Posidoniimonas polymericola: one gene and its partner. The main gene of each other region encodes a partner of the protein of the gene in region 2 in a complex. Links are inferred from orthologs where the notes say so. Each region holds a gene or a part of one and is shown on either strand. Other genes may lie near its edges.

Region 1 (7,540 bases), on a different replicon or contig from region 2:
CGACGACAGCAAACCCCTTGCCGGCCTCGCCGGCGCGGGCGGCCTCGATCGTGGCGTTCAGGGCCAACAGGTTGGTCTGCTCGGCGATGTCCTGAATGACCTCGATCACCTTGCCGATCTCGTCGGCCGCCTCACCGAGGCCGCCGACCTTCTCGTTGCTGATCTCGGCCAGCCGCGCGGCCTGATCGGCGACCTTGGCCGACTGCTCCGCGTTCTGGGCGATCTCGTTGATCGTCGCGGTCATCTGATCGGTCGACGCCGCGACCGAACGGATGTTGGTGGACATCTGCTCGCTGGCCGTGGCGACGTGCTTCATGTTCGAAGCCATCTCCTCGGCGGCCGACGCGACCGTCGCACTCTGGATGGTCGTACTCTCGGCGCCCGAGGCGAGCGACTTGCTGGTCGCGCCGAGCTGCTCGGCGGCGCCAGCCAGGGTCCGGCTGTTGCCGGCCACCTGGCCGATGATGTCCTGCACGCGGGCAATGAACACATCAAACCAATGGCCCAGCTCGCCCAACTCGTCGGACGACTTCAGGTTGATCCGCTTGGTCAGGTCGGCCTCGCCCTCGGCGATATCGCGGGCGGTGTCGACCATCTGCTGGATCGGGGTCACCAGTGAGCGGACAAACAGGTACGCGACGCCCAGCACGGCGGCGATCGCCACACCGGTGATCAGCAGGTTGACCCACAGCATGGTGGAGGTGGCGGCGTTGGCCGTCTCTTCCATCTCACGCACGGCGGCGAAGGCCTCGTTGGTGTCCATCTTGGCGAGCAGGGCCCACTCGATGCCGAGCAGGTCCACCGGGCCGTAGGCGACTATGGCCTCCTCGCCGCGGTAGTCGTTCACGACCTCGACGCCGGCCTCGCCCTTCAGGGCCTTGTCGACCGACTCCGAGCGGATGCTCCCCTCTTCGGGGTTGCGGAAGGAATTGGTCAGCGAGTGGCTTTCCGGCTCGAGGTGCGAGTCAGAACGCATCCGGTTGTCCGCTCCGACCAGGATGGTCTCGCCGGTTTCGCCCAACCCCTCGCGGTAGTTCATAATCGTCAGGATGCGGTCGACCGGCATCTGGAAGCAGACCACGCCTAGGCGGACGTCGCCGTCGAAAACCGGGGCCGCGATAAAGCTGGCCGGGGCCTCGTAGCTCGGGGTGTACTGGGCGAAGTCGACCAGCACGAACTCACCCTTTTCCAGCTTGCGGGCCTTGCGGAAGGCGTCGCCGAAGTTGGTCTGGGCGTACGGGCCGTCTACCAGCGAGGTCGTGTAGTCGAGCTCCTTGAACACCGAGTAGACGACATCGCCCGACTCGTTGTCGATCAGGAAAATGTCGTAGTACCCGAACTTATCGAGGTAGTCGCGGATGACCGGGTGGACCAGCTTGTGCAGCTGGCCGTAGTCCGACTCTTCCTCGGCCGTGTCCAGCATGTGCTTCGAGCCCAGCGGGTTCGAGTTGGCCTTGATGTAGGCGTGCTGCAACGCGATCGACTCGTCGTCGAGCTTGGCCAGGAACTCGCCGGTCGACGCCACGGAGCCGGCGTTCTGCGAGGTGTACTCCGCACCGAACTCGTCGGTGTAGTAACTGGCCAGCTCCTCACGCAGACGCGGCACATCCGCTTCCGAGACCCCCGCCTGCTCGCTGTAAGAGTCGAAACGCGAAGGGAACTCACGCATCGCCCCGACCACCATGCGGTTCTCGGCGAAGGTCAGCACCTGGTCGCGGATCTGCTTGAAGTAGTCCTCAATCTGGACCCGCTTGAGCGCCTGCTGCGACTGCAGGAACGCGGTCGCTTTGGCGCGCATGTCGGCCGTGGCGTGCTCCTGGACGGAGGTCATGCCGCTGGTCGAGGTCCAGTATCCTGCGAGACCGGCTACCAGCAGCGGGGCGAGCCCGCACACAAGGAAGCCGACGATCAGTTTGGTGCGCATCTTCATGGCGAGTGGGGTCCCTGTCTATCGAGAGAAGAAGGTTGGTCGTGAGGATAGGGTCAGTCGCGGTCCGCCAGCACCTGCTCGGTGTCCAGCAGCACGACAATGTCCTTCTCCAGGGTGTAAACGCCCTGGAAGAAGCGGCCGTCGATCCCGTCGACGTTGGCCGGCGAGGGCGAGATCTCGTCGGTCTTGACGGTCAGGATGTCGGAGATCCGGTCAACCCACAGGCCGATCGCCTCGCCCTGCGAGGCCACAATCAGGTTGCGGGCGTCGCGGGAGTCTTCTGCCGGGGGCATCCCCAGCACGGTGCGGAGGTCGATGACCGTGGCCACCTCGCCCCGCAGGTTGATCACGCCGCGCACGTGCTTGGGGGCGTGCGGGACCGGGGTGATGTCCACTTGGCGGTTGATCTCTTGAACGCTGCGGATGTTTACGCCGAACAGCATGTCACCCAGGTAGAAGGTTGCAAACTGCTGCTCGCCTACACGGGCGCCGTTCATCTCTGCAATTGCGGTGCTCATGGTTTAGGCCTCCACTAGCTGGGTTTGGTTCTTGTTGCGGTCGACGCCGTGGTCGGCGAAGTTCCGGATGGCGTTCAGCAGCTTCTCGCGGTCCATCTTGATCTGGTAGTCGTCGATGCCGACCTCGATGCCGCGCTGGATGTCCGAAGTGCCGGCCAGCGAGGTCAGGGCGATCACCGGCACCGCACACAGGCTGGCCGAGTCGCGGATCTTCTGGCAGAGCTGGAATCCGTCCATGTTGGGCATCTCGATGTCGGTCACCACGACGTCCGGCGTGTACTGACCGCTGTTGAGCTTGTCCCAGGCGATCTGGCCGTCCTCGCACGGCTCGACCCGGTAGCCCTTCTCCTCGAACATCTTCATCACCTGCGTGCGGAAGAAGGTCGAGTCCTCGGCCAGCAGGATCAGCGGCGGCAGCGAGTTCTCGGCGAACTCCTCTTCTTCTTCGCCGAGGAACCACTCGGGGTGCGAGAGCTGGGCGATCTCGTAGAAATCGATCAGCCGCACTGTGTGGTCGTTGCGGACCAGCGAGCCCACCACGCCCTGCTCGGCGAAGGTCGAGGTGTCGACGTTCGTCGTGACGTTGGTGATGTCGTGCAGCACCGGGGCGACCAGGCCAACCTCGCGGCCCTTCACCTCGAACACCACCACGTAGGAGCGGTCCATCATCTCGGGCGGCATCGCCCGGATGCAGTTCTCCAGCCGGATCAGCGGCAGCGTCGCGTTCTTGTACTGCAGCACCTCTTGACCGCCAACCGTGTCGATCTGGTCGTTGCGGATCCGCTCGATCCGGGCGATCAGGTCCATCGGGGCGGCGAACTGTTCGTTCGGGCCGTTCTCGAACAGCATGACCGCCTGCATGTCGACTTCTTCATCGACGTGCTCGTTGTCCTTGCCGGCTGCGGCCCGCAGTTCCTCGTCGGTCCGCAGGTCCTCGTCCGCCGCGACGCCGGCGATGTCCAGGATCAGCGCGACGTGGCCGTCGCCCAGGATCGTGGCGCCCGCCAGGGTGCGGCAGTTCTTGTGGTGCCGGCCCAGCGGCTTGACCACGATCTCCTCCGAGTCGTGCAGGGCGTCCACCACCATCCCGAACCGCGTCTGACCGGAGTCGACCACGATGATGTTGGTGGCGCCGGTCTTGCTCCGGGCCTGTTCTTCGGCGGTGCCGCATCCCAGGGCCTCGTTCAACCGGACCAGCGGCAGCAGGCTGCCACGCAGGCGGAGGACCTCGGCGTCCTTGACGCGTCCGAGCTTGGTGTCGCGTTCGTTCTCACGGACCCGCACCAGCTCGGCGATGTTGACCTGCGGGATTGCGAAGCGGTCGCCGCCGGCCTGAATGATCAGCGACGGGATGATCGCCAGCGTCAGCGGCAGGGTGACGATGATGCTGGTGCCCTTGCCCAGGACCGACTCGACGTCGACCGTGCCGCCCAGCTTGGCGATGTTCGTCCGCACGACGTCCATCCCCACGCCGCGGCCGCTGACGTCGGTGACTTCCTTGGCGGTCGAGAAGCCGGGGGCGAAGATCAGGCGGACCGCCTCGCGGTCGCCCATCTGGTCGGCCTTCTCCTGGGTGATAATGCCCTTGGAGACCGCCTTCTCCTTCAGCACGGCGGGGTTGATGCCGCCGCCGTCGTCGACGATCTCGATCCGCACCTTGCCGGCCTGGTAGAAGGCCCGCAGGTCGATCTTCCCGGTCGCCGGCTTGCCCTTCTGCACGCGGACGTCAGGCGACTCGAGGCCGTGGTCGACCGAGTTGCGGATCAGGTGGGTGAGCGGGTCGCCGATCGCCTCGACGATCGTCTTGTCGACCTCGACCTCCTTGCCCTCGATGTTGAGGTCGCACTGCTTGCCGAGCTTGGCGCTCAGGTCGCGGACGACTCGGGGGAAGCGGCTGAACACCGACCCGATCTGCTGCATGCGGGTCTGCATGATCGCTTCCTGCAGCTCGCTGGTGACCTGGTCGATCCGCGCCGAGGTCGCCTCGAGCCCGGACTGCTCTTCCGAAGCGACCGCCTGCATCAGCTGGTTGCGGCTGAGCACGAGCTCGCCGGCCAGGTTCATCAGGCAGTCCAGAACCGTGACCGAAACGCGGATGCTGGCGTCCGCCGCGGGCGTCGGGGTCGGCTTGGTGGTTTGTGAGTCCTCAGCCATGGGCGTAGCCTTCGGGGGTTCGGGAGTTGGGGGCGCCGGCGCGGCCGGTGCGGGGGCGGCGGGCGCCTCTTGGGCGGCCTTGGCGGCATTCTTCTCGGCCAGCTTGGCGGCGATGGCGGCCTCGATCTGGTCGTCGAGGCTCATCTCGCTGGCGGCCGGAGCCGGCTCTTCGGTGGGCTCTTCTGCGGGCTCTTCCGCGGCGGGCGCGGCGGCTTCTGCGGCGGCCGCCGGAGCGGGCTCGTTGCCCTCGGCGATCGCGTCCAGCGCCGCGACGTGCTTGCTGATGTCGAACGACCCAGAGTTGTTCACGTCGTCGATCATCGAAGACAGCGTGTCGGCCGCCTTCAGCATGACGTCAATAGTGACCGACGTCGGCGTCAGCTCCTTATTGCGCATCATGTTCAGCAGGTTCTCGAGGCTGTGGGCCAGGTCGTTGACCGTGGTCAGCCCCAGGAAGCCGGCGGCGCCCTTGATGGAGTGGATCGCGCGGAACACCTCGTTGACGAGGTTGACATCGATATTCGCGCCCTGTTCCTCGATAGCGAGGAACTGGTTCTCGACATCCGCTAGGTGTTCCTTCGCCTCCACGACGAAGTCGTTCATCAGTTCGTTGTCTTCCACCATCACCTCCAGCGAGTGTCGGAACGCTGGTTCTGTGGGAGCCAGCGCAAGGATGTGTTCGATGTGCAAAAGTAGGTCACATCGCGTGCGCAGCGGCCGGTGGTGGTAAACAGAACCCGACGCGGTGCGGCGGCGCTGAGAGGGGGCCTTCGTCGGCCCGTGCGTGCGGCGGGTTGTCCCGGTTGCTCGGCTTGCGCCGCCGACCCGCGGGAGGCGGTCTACTCGTCGTCGAGCGGGCGGCGGTCTGTTTTTTCCAGCTCTGCGGCTAGATCTTCCGCGTAGCCGGGCGGGAAGGGGCTTTCTGCCGACTCTAGCGGTTCTGCCGCTCCGCGGCTCGGCGCGTTTGCCGCACCCTCCTCAGAGGGACGCGCCGCCAGCCGTTTGGGCGGCGTCGGAGTGGGTCGTTGCGGCTCGGGTTCCGGCAGCGGCAGCGAGAACTCCGACACCCAAAAAGCGGCGTCGCCGACGTCGGCGGGCGGCTGCTTTTCGGGCGCCTGACCCTGGATCGCGTGGGGGCGCCGGCCCCGCAACTCCCGGTTCCACTCGGCGCTGCCCTGCCACGCGGCGCCCCGGCGGCGGGCCGCCCGCTGCACCCGGCGGTCGCCGGAGATCACCAGCAGCTCCTTCGGCGCGCGGTCGGACTCGACGAGCGCCTCGAGCATCGCGTCGGCGTCGGGGTACTTGCGGGCAAACAGCACGTGGATGCCCTCGTAGGAGTACTCGTCGGGCAGGCCGGGCAGCGCGCCGGCCGCGTCGAACACGATGGTCGCCCGCGCACGCTCTCGCTTGACCAGCCGCGACGCGATGAAGGCCAGCAGCGCCTCGCGGGCGCCCTGCAGCGTCCCCGCCAGGCGGTCGGACCCGTGCACGTCGGTCGCGTGCAGCAGGTTGTAGCCGTCGATCAATAGTCGCACACGCGCGGGTGAGCGGGCCATGGCTGGTCGCTCTGGGCGGGGCTAGTCGTTGTAGACGTGACGCTCGCGGTAGGTCTCGAAGAAGTGCCGCGCGATGCTGTGGTCGACGTCCATCACGTGCGCCAGGAGCGCGGCGCGGATCCACATGCCGTTGCGGGCCTGGCGGAAGTACATGGCGCGGGGGTCGTCGTCGACCTCCGGTGGGATCTCGCCGAAGTGCTGGTCCCGCGGGAACGGGTGCAGGATCGGGGCGTACAGCCGCATCCGGGTGACCAGCTCGGGCGTCAGCCGGTACTTGAGCGTGTCGATCGCCGCCATCGACTCGGCGTCCTCGGGGCTGTCGTGTTCCTTCTGCACGCGGGTCATGTAGAGCGCGTCCACCTGCTCGATCACCGGCTTGCCGTCCAGCAGCGACTCGAACGAGTCGAGCTCGTAGATCGGCACCCCGCGGTCCAGCAGCCGCTGACGCAGGTCGTCACGGATGCGGAGCTTCGGGTGGTCCGGCGAGATGAAAACCAGCCGCACGCCCTCGTACATCGCCAGCAGCATCGCCAGCGACCGCACGGTCCGGCCCCGGCCGATGTCGCCGCAGAAGGCGTAGGTCTTGTTCTCCAGCCCCTTGGACAGGCCCTCGTAGCCCGGCATCAGGCGGAGCCGCTCCAGCTTGTCGCCGCCGGGCGAGTCGTTCGGGTTCTCGAAGTTGAAGGTCCGCTGCAGCGTGTAGATGTCCAGGAGCGCCTGGGTCGGGTGCTCGTCGGCGCCGCTGCCGGCGTTGATCAGCGGCACGCTCCGCTGGCCGCTCCGCTCGAGGTCGTTCATTAGGTAGGCGCACGACTCGGCCAGCTTCGCGACGGGCGACCGCATGATGATCAGGTCGAAGTAGCTCGAGAACATCCGGATCGAGTCGAAGCGGGTCTCGCCCTTGGTTTCCGAAGAGGTCTGCGGGTCGCGCACCTCGTTGCAGGTGATGCCGAGCACCTGGCAGGCCGCCATGAACGACAAGAACGTGCGGGTCGACGGCTGGGTGAAGTACAGCATCGCCCGGCGGTGAGCCAGCAGCCCGCGGAGGAAGTCCTGCCCGTCACGCGACTTCGACAGCAGCCGGATCATGTCGGCGGTCTCGGCCAGCTCGGAGAGCATCCCCGGGTTGAACTGGCCGGAGAACACCACGTGCCGCAGCCGGTCTCCCCGCTGGAACTCGGGGGCCTTCATCAGCACGGGCCGGTCTAGCCGCGAGGAGAAATGCTCGAGGTTCAGCTCGTCCTGCGTCCTCGGGGGGGCGAGGGGCGACTCGTGATCGGTGGGCGTAGACAACGTGGGGCTCCTTGCGCTGGCGTTGCCTAGATTTATCGCACAGCCCCCCGCCGCAGGCAATCCACCCTGCCCCGCCGAGCGGTCCCCGG
Region 2 (7,129 bases):
GCCGATCGAGGACCCGCGGGTAAACAGGTCTTCTTAGCCCCTATGCAACCTGGCATTGGCGCGGTTGGAACGCGCGCTATACTCGGCGCAACACCCCGCGTTCGCGCCCCCGAGTCTCCCCCTCGCGTTAGCGTCGTCGAACGCTCCCGCCTACTAGAGAGACTGCGATGCGCGCGCTGCTGATCGCCCCCTGCTTCCCCGACACGTTCTGGTCGTTCAGCCACGCGTTGTGGTTCGTCCGGAAGCGTTCCTCGTTCCCACCGCTGGGGCTGCTCACGGTCGCCGGCATGTTTCCCGCAGACTGGGAGGTGCGGCTGGTCGACACCAACGTGCGTCGCCTCCGCGCCAGTGACCTGCGGTGGGCGGACACCGCGTGGATCGGCGGCATGACCGTGCAGAAGAAGTCGGCGCTCGAGATCCTGTCTCGCTGCCGCGCCGCGGGCGTGAAGACCGTCGTCGGCGGCCCGATGGCGACCTGCGAGCCCGACGCGTTCGACGAGGCCGACCACCTGGTGCTCAACGAGGCCGAGGTGACCCTGCCGGGGATGCTCAGCGACCTGGAGTCTGGTTCGCTGCGGCGGGTCTACGAGAACGACGAGAAGCCGGACCTGGCGCTGACGCCGCCGCCGCGGTGGGACCTCGCGCCGCTGCGGCGCTACGCGTCGATGTGCGTGCAGTTCAGCCGGGGCTGCCCCTACGACTGCGAGTTCTGCAACGTCACCGCGCTGCTGGGCAAACGCCCCCGCACCAAACCGCCCGAGCGGGTGATTGCCGAGCTCGACGGCCTGTACGTGCAGGGTTGGCGGGGGCCGGTGTTTTTTGTCGACGACAACCTGATCGGCAACCGCAAGGAGGTCCGCAAGTTGTTGCCAATGCTCGCCGGCTGGCAGCGCGGCAAGCAGCCGACCCCCTTCTACACCGAGGCCACCATCAACCTGGCCGACGACGAGCCGCTCCAGCGGTCGATGGTTGACGCCGGTTTCGACACCGTGTTTGTCGGCATCGAGACCCCCGACCAGGACTCGCTCACCGAGTGCCACAAGACGCAGAATCTCAAGCGTGACCTCGTGGCAGACGTCCGCAAGCTGCACCGCGCTGGGCTGCAGGTGCAGGCCGGGTTTATCGTCGGATTCGACTCCGACACGGCGAGCATCTTCCGGCGGCAGATCGACTTCATCCAGCAGAGCGGCATCGTCACCGCAATGGTCGGCCTGCTGCAGGCGCCCGTCGGCACGCGGCTGTACGAGTCGCTCAAGAACCAGGGGCGGCTGCTCACCAACAGCAGCGGCGACAACGTCGACGGCACCACCAACGTGCTCACCAAGATGCCGCTCGACCGGCTGACCGCCGGCTACAAGTCGATCATGAACAGCGTCTACGCGCCCGAGGCATACTACCAGCGGCTCAAGACATTCCTGAGCGACTACCGCACACCGCCGCTCCGGCCGCGGCTGACGGTGGGACAACTGATGGCGTTTGGCCGCAGCGTCTGGCGGCTGGGCGTCTGGTCGCGGGGTCGCGGCCAGTTCTGGCGGCTGCTGGGCTGGACCGCCTGGAACCGCCCGCAGCACTTCGCGCTGGCGGTGCGGCTGTGGATCTACGGTCACCATTTCCGCGAGGTCTGCCGACTGCGGCTGCAGGAAACCTGAGCTGGGGGCGCCTGATCGTTCTCGACCCGATGGTCTAGAATCGGCGGCATGAAGCCCAAGTTCCTGTACTTCGATCTCGGCAACGTGCTGGTCCGGTTCTGCAACGACACCATGGTCCGCCAGATGGCCGAGGTAGCCGGGATCCGTGAGGACGCGGTCCGCGCGGCGGCGTTCCCGACCGGCACGCCCGACGACATCCAGTGGCAGTTCGAGTGCGGTCGGCTCACGCCCGACGAGTACTACGCCTGGTTTTGCGAGGCGACCAACTCGTCGCCGGACCGCGCGGCGCTCGAGCTGGCCTGCAGCGACATCTTCGCCCCGATTGACGCGTCGCTGGAGCTGGTCACTGCGCTTGCGGCGGCCGGCCACCGGCTGGGGATCTTGTCGAATACCAACGCGGTGCACTGGCCGTTCCTGACCAGCAGCTTCCCGCAGCTCAATGAAGCATTCGAGCTGCACGTGACCAGCTTCGGCGCCCGGTCGATGAAGCCGGACCGCGAGATCTACGACCAGGCCGCCGAGCGGGCCGGCTGCGAGCTGGGCGAGCTGTTCTTCACCGACGACCGCCACGAGAACGTCGCGGGGGCCGTCGCCGTGGGGATCGACGCCGTGCCGTTCGAGTCGACCGAGCAGCTCGCCGGCGAGCTGCGGCGGCGGGGCGTTGCGTGGTGACTCCAATCGGCTGGGGCCATGCGTGCGATGCATGGCTGCTATGCGTCGATTCTGCCCCTTCATCGCCCGGGCCGGTCCCCGTATAACTGTCCAGACAGGGCCGGCCGGGGCCGAACGACCTGGCGGCCCGCCCCACTGCATCCCCCCTAAACATCGATAAGCGAGGTTCCCCGATGAGCGTGCTCGTCCAGAAAGAAGCCCCAGATTTCACCGCCCAAGCGGTCATGCCGGACGGGACGTTCAAGGAGCTGAAGCTGTCGGACTACCGCGGCAAGTACGTGCTGCTGTTCTTCTACCCGTTGGACTTCACGTTCGTCTGCCCGACGGAGATCATCGCGTTCTCCGAGGCGGCCGCCAAGTTCGAAGAGAAGGGCGTGCAGATCCTTGGCTGTTCGGTCGACAGCCACTTCTCGCACCTCGCCTGGACCCAGACCGCGCGCAACTCGGGCGGCATCGGCGCTACGGCCTACCCGCTGGTGGCCGACCTCAGCAAGTCGATCGCCAGGGACTACGACGTGCTCTTGGATGGCGGGGTCGCGCTGCGTGGCCTGTTCCTGATCGACAAGGACGGCGTGGTTCGCCACCAGGTGGTGAACGACCTGCCGCTGGGCCGCAGCGTCGACGAGGCGCTCCGGATGGTCGAGGCCCTGCAGTACTTCGAGAAGAACGGCGAGGTCTGCCCCGCCAACTGGAAGGAAGGCTCGCGGACGATCAAGCCGTCGGTCGACGCCAGCAAGGAGTTCTTCAACGCCGAGTACACCGGCTAGGCGCTGGTTTGAGGGCGCCAGGCGCTCGTTGAAAACGATAAAAAGGCGGCTGCCCCAAAGGGCAGCCGCCTTTTTTTATTCGTAGGTGATCGGCTGGGTGGCGTGCTCCGGGCAACTAGCGCCCATCGCCCCCCCCAACCAGCGCCCGCTCAGCAGCCGTGCTTCTCGAGCTTCTCGCGGAGCGTGTCGGCCGTGAATGGCTTGACCAGGTAGTCGGAGACGCCCGCCTGGATCGCTTCCAGCACGCGCGACTTCTCGGCCTCGGTCGTGACCATAATGATCGTGACGTTGGTGTCCTGCTTGCGGATCTCCTGGATTACCTCCAGGCCGTTCTTCCGCGGCATGTTCCAATCGGTCAGGACCAGGTCGAACTCGCCCGGCTTAAAGGCGTTGATGGCTTCTTCTCCATCGGCGGCCTCAATGGCGCTCGGGACGCCCACGGCGTTCAGTGAGCGGAGGATGATCTTGCGCATCGTGCTCGAATCGTCGGCCACCAGAACTCGTGTACTCATCTTTGGAAGCTCCTCGCAGTAGTTCGCGATCCATTTGCAGGCGCTGCGGAACGATGGGCCGTTGGTGGCCACGCCTGCGCCGCGATTTCTGTCAACGAAACCTAGGTCGCTAGCGGGACCAGTCAACCGGTATTGAGAGAAGATCGCGGCGGCGGGCCGCCGACACGACCAACCGGCACGATCGGGTCGCGTATCCGGACCAGCCGGCACGACCGGCGGCGCTGCTGTGGGGAACCCCGTTAGAGTGGCCGGGGGCGCCTGGGGCTGAATCAGGTCAGCAGGCGGGTGATCTCGTCGCGGAGCGTCGACTCGATCTTGCCCTTGAACATCATCGCGGTGAACGGCAGGTCGCCGCGGACGTGGATGTCGTTGTCGTTGACGGTCAGGTTTCCCTTAATACCGACCCCCATGGTCTTGAAACCGAAGTGCAGGGTGTCGCCCTCCCAGTTCTGTTCGACTTCCTTCACCATCTCGGAGTAGTGCTCCCGAACCTTCTCAGAGAAGTTCTTGAGCCGTTCGTGGGCGTCCTGCTTGGATTGGCCATGGGGGACCGAGACTTCGAACTGGGGCATCGCGATTGCTATCGGCTAGCGGGTAGGGGGGCCGCCATTGAGCATTGTGGCGGGTCTGCCGGTAGTGTAACGCTTGGCGGGTTGGGCAGGTAGGCCGGCCCCGCTCGCAGTGCACCGGCAATTGCACGGCCGTGGGTGCACCCACAGACACCCCGGGCGCGGGGGCGCTCGGGCAGGGGGAGGCTAGTTGCCGCAGGCAGAGCCGCGGGGAACGCCGATTAGCGTTCTCTGGGCAGGTCTTCGTAGGTCAGCCGGTCGCGGCCGTGCCACAGGGGCAGCCCGCGTTCGGCCCGGGCGGCGAGCACGGAGATCTTCTCGTGGGTGCCGGGCAGGGCGGGGGTGGCGGGGTGAACAGTATCGCTGATGTCGTCGGGCTCGAAGTCCCAATCTCCCTCACGAATCGCATCTAGTACAGAACGTTGCACAATGGTTGCCCTCTTGTTGTGGCGGATACGCGGCGGCCGGACTGTCCGACCAGACGCGTACGCCCGCCGTGCGCCATCGTGAGTCTCCATCTCGTGGATCCCCCGGCTTCCTGTGCCGCGGGGCTGAGCCGGCCCCGACGCCATGTCGGACCGAACTCGCCGTGGCGTCGCGGTTTAGAAACCGCTGCAACAGAGCCAGCCGCCTGGCAGAAAAGGTTGAGCCGCAGCCATCGAGCGGCGCCGCTCGACAAGACTCGTTGGGTTCTGTTGGTCTCACCACAAATGCCGAGTATCGGGATTGGCGGGGCCGTGTCAAGTTTTTTCGCTTGGCACTCTTGCCGCAGCGGGCCCCGCGCAGACCAACGCTGCAACCGTTGACACCAACGCCGCATCGATTTTACCCGTCCGGCCGCCGACGCAGACAGCGCCGCGGACCCCCAGCACGGCTGGCGCCAGCCGCCGCAGCGAGGCCAGCCCGGCAAGGCCCAGCCGCCCCGCCAACGCTACCCGCATGCCCGCATCTGCCGCGTCTGACAGTAGTTGGGTGATCTGCTGTCGGCTCCAGATAGCGTTCAGAGGACGACCCGACTTGTCGGCGGTGTCCACAACCAGCCACGAGGCGTCGGCCGCCTGGCGGAGGCTTTGCAGCAGACTCAGCGGTGGGGGCTCCGGCAGCAGGTCCGCGTACAGGACCGGGGCCAGGGCCGTTTTCTGGTCCAGCGCGGCACGGACCGCCGACAGGCCGGCTAGCGTTGACTGCTCGCCTGCCGTGGGAAGCCCAAGCTTGACGAACCGCGCCCCGGCGTCGTCGGCCCAGGCCGCAAGCCCGGCGGCCGGCAACTCGCCCAGGTCGCCGGCGGCCACCGTGACCGGCCGCGCCCCGCCTACGCGATCGGTGATCGCGCGGACCTGCTCGGCGGCGGGCCGCCCCAGCGGGCCACGTGACGGGTCCTTGATGTCGACCAGGTCGGCGCCGCCCGCCAGGCAGGCGTCGACTTCGGCAAGTTCTTGCACACTGATCAGCAGCATGGTCGGTGGGGTGGTCGGCAGCTCGGTGGGCACTCGCTTGGCCTCAAGGGGGCGTGGCTACGGTTGGTCCGATTCTAACGGCGGGGACGCGCTGCTGTGGAGATCCGCCCGTTCCGCGAGCGCGCCGGCGCGACCGGCGCCGGGCGGCGGGGCCTAAGCTTGCCTCGCTGGAGCCGCCCCGCGGGCGTCGTTGCGCCCCGCGACTCCAATAGACGAATATTAGTACGCTCGCTACCTTTAACCGTCTCTCTCGGTTGATCACTGGCGGACAATAACAACGGATCGAAGCCGCACATGTCTACAGAGTCCCATCACTCCGCTGAAGGCGGCGGCAAGGTCGTTCTCGCAATTGTGCTGGTGGCCGCTATCTATGTGGCGGCATTGGTGGCTGGTCTGCCCCAAAAGGCAACCGCGCTAATTGTGGCGTCCAACGCGGCGCACGGCGCCACTGAGCACGCCGACGGCGGTCATGCCGACGCTGCGCACGCGGACGAAGACCACGCCGATGGCGAGCACGCCGATGAGGAACACGCGGCCGACGACCACGCCGGTGAGCAGGCCGGTGAGGCCGGCCACTCGGATTCCGAGCACGCCGACGCTGAGCACGCCGACCACGGTCATGGGGAGGGGATTGTTGCTCCGCCGGTCTGGACCGTGATCCCGTTTGTGCTGCTGCTGGGCGCGATCGCCCTGCTGCCGCTGATCCCATTCACCGAACACTGGTGGGAATCGAACCTGCACCGCTTGCAGCTAGCTGCTGTGCTGGGCCTGCTGACGCTCGCCTACTACGGGTTCTTGCATGAGCACCCGATCGACGGCCACTTCCCGGCGCACTATATCGCGGATTTCGACGCCGACGGGTTCAACTGGGACGAGGTGACCGCCATCCTGGGCGGATCCGTGGCCCAGGAGTACGTGCCGTTTATCGTCCTGCTGTTCAGCCTGTACACCATCTGCGGCGGCATCCGCATCGAGGGCGACCTGCAGGCCAACCCAATGACCAACGCGATCTTCATGGGTGTCGGCGGCGCGTTGGCGAGCTTTATCGGCACCACCGGCGCCGCCATGCTGTTCATCCGACCGCTGCTCGAGACCAACAGCGAACGCAAGCACGTCGTGCACACGGTGGTGTTCTTCATCTTCATCGTCTGCAACTGCGGCGGCTGCCTGCTGCCGATCGGCGACCCGCCGCTGTTCCTCGGCTACCTGGCCGGCGTCAACTTCTTCTGGACCATGGAGCTGTGGCCCGAGTGGCTGATGTGCAACGGCCTGCTGCTGATCGTCTACCTGCTGCTCGACGAGCTGATCTACTACCGCCGCGAGACCGAGGCCGACATCACCCGCGACATCCGCCAGATCCGCCACCTGAAGTACATGGGCGTGTGGCTCAACGGCCCGCTGCTGCTGGGCGTGGTCGCCGCGGTGGCGTTCCTTGACCCCTCCAAGACGGTTCCCGGGACCGACTGGCACCCGTGGCTCTACCTCCGCGAGATGGTGCAGCTC

The links. The genes of interacting proteins can lie anywhere in the genome.
Region 1: the proteins of Pla123a_RS09970 (region 2) and Pla123a_RS20170 are in contact, whole or in part, in a solved structure (PDB 1A0O), measured with the Escherichia coli proteins. The link is inferred for Posidoniimonas polymericola from one-to-one orthologs.

What each region holds. Positions count from the first base shown.
Region 1 is NZ_SJPO01000011.1:130,045-137,584, forward strand. Bases 2,252-5,654 are described here. They hold Pla123a_RS20170 (hybrid sensor histidine kinase/response regulator), read right to left. Parts: upstream 5,293-5,654; coding sequence 2,452-5,292; downstream 2,252-2,451. Other genes in these bases: Pla123a_RS20165 (chemotaxis protein CheW), read right to left, coding at 2,252-2,448; Pla123a_RS20175 (NYN domain-containing protein), read right to left, coding at 5,442-5,654. In the rest of the region: Pla123a_RS20160 (methyl-accepting chemotaxis protein), read right to left, coding at 1-1,930; more of Pla123a_RS20165, read right to left, coding at 1,984-2,251; more of Pla123a_RS20175, read right to left, coding at 5,655-6,158; Pla123a_RS20180 (aspartate/ornithine carbamoyltransferase family protein), read right to left, coding at 6,180-7,451. UniProt on the Escherichia coli protein: Involved in the transmission of sensory signals from the chemoreceptors to the flagellar motors. CheA is autophosphorylated; it can transfer its phosphate group to either CheB or CheY.
Region 2 is NZ_SJPO01000004.1:221,363-228,491, reverse strand. Bases 1,920-4,911 are described here. They hold Pla123a_RS09970 (response regulator), read right to left. Parts: upstream 3,601-4,911; coding sequence 3,238-3,600; downstream 1,920-3,237. Other genes in these bases: Pla123a_RS09955 ((5-formylfuran-3-yl)methyl phosphate synthase), read right to left, coding at 4,910-4,911; Pla123a_RS09960 (hypothetical protein), read right to left, coding at 4,391-4,597; Pla123a_RS09965 (polyhydroxyalkanoic acid system family protein), read right to left, coding at 3,870-4,172; Pla123a_RS09975 (peroxiredoxin), read left to right, coding at 2,495-3,088; Pla123a_RS09980 (HAD family hydrolase), read left to right, coding at 1,920-2,321. In the rest of the region: Pla123a_RS09985 (B12-binding domain-containing radical SAM protein), read left to right, coding at 168-1,649; more of Pla123a_RS09980, read left to right, coding at 1,698-1,919; more of Pla123a_RS09955, read right to left, coding at 4,912-5,659; Pla123a_RS09950 (sodium:proton antiporter), read left to right, coding at 5,921-7,129. UniProt on the Escherichia coli protein: Involved in the transmission of sensory signals from the chemoreceptors to the flagellar motors.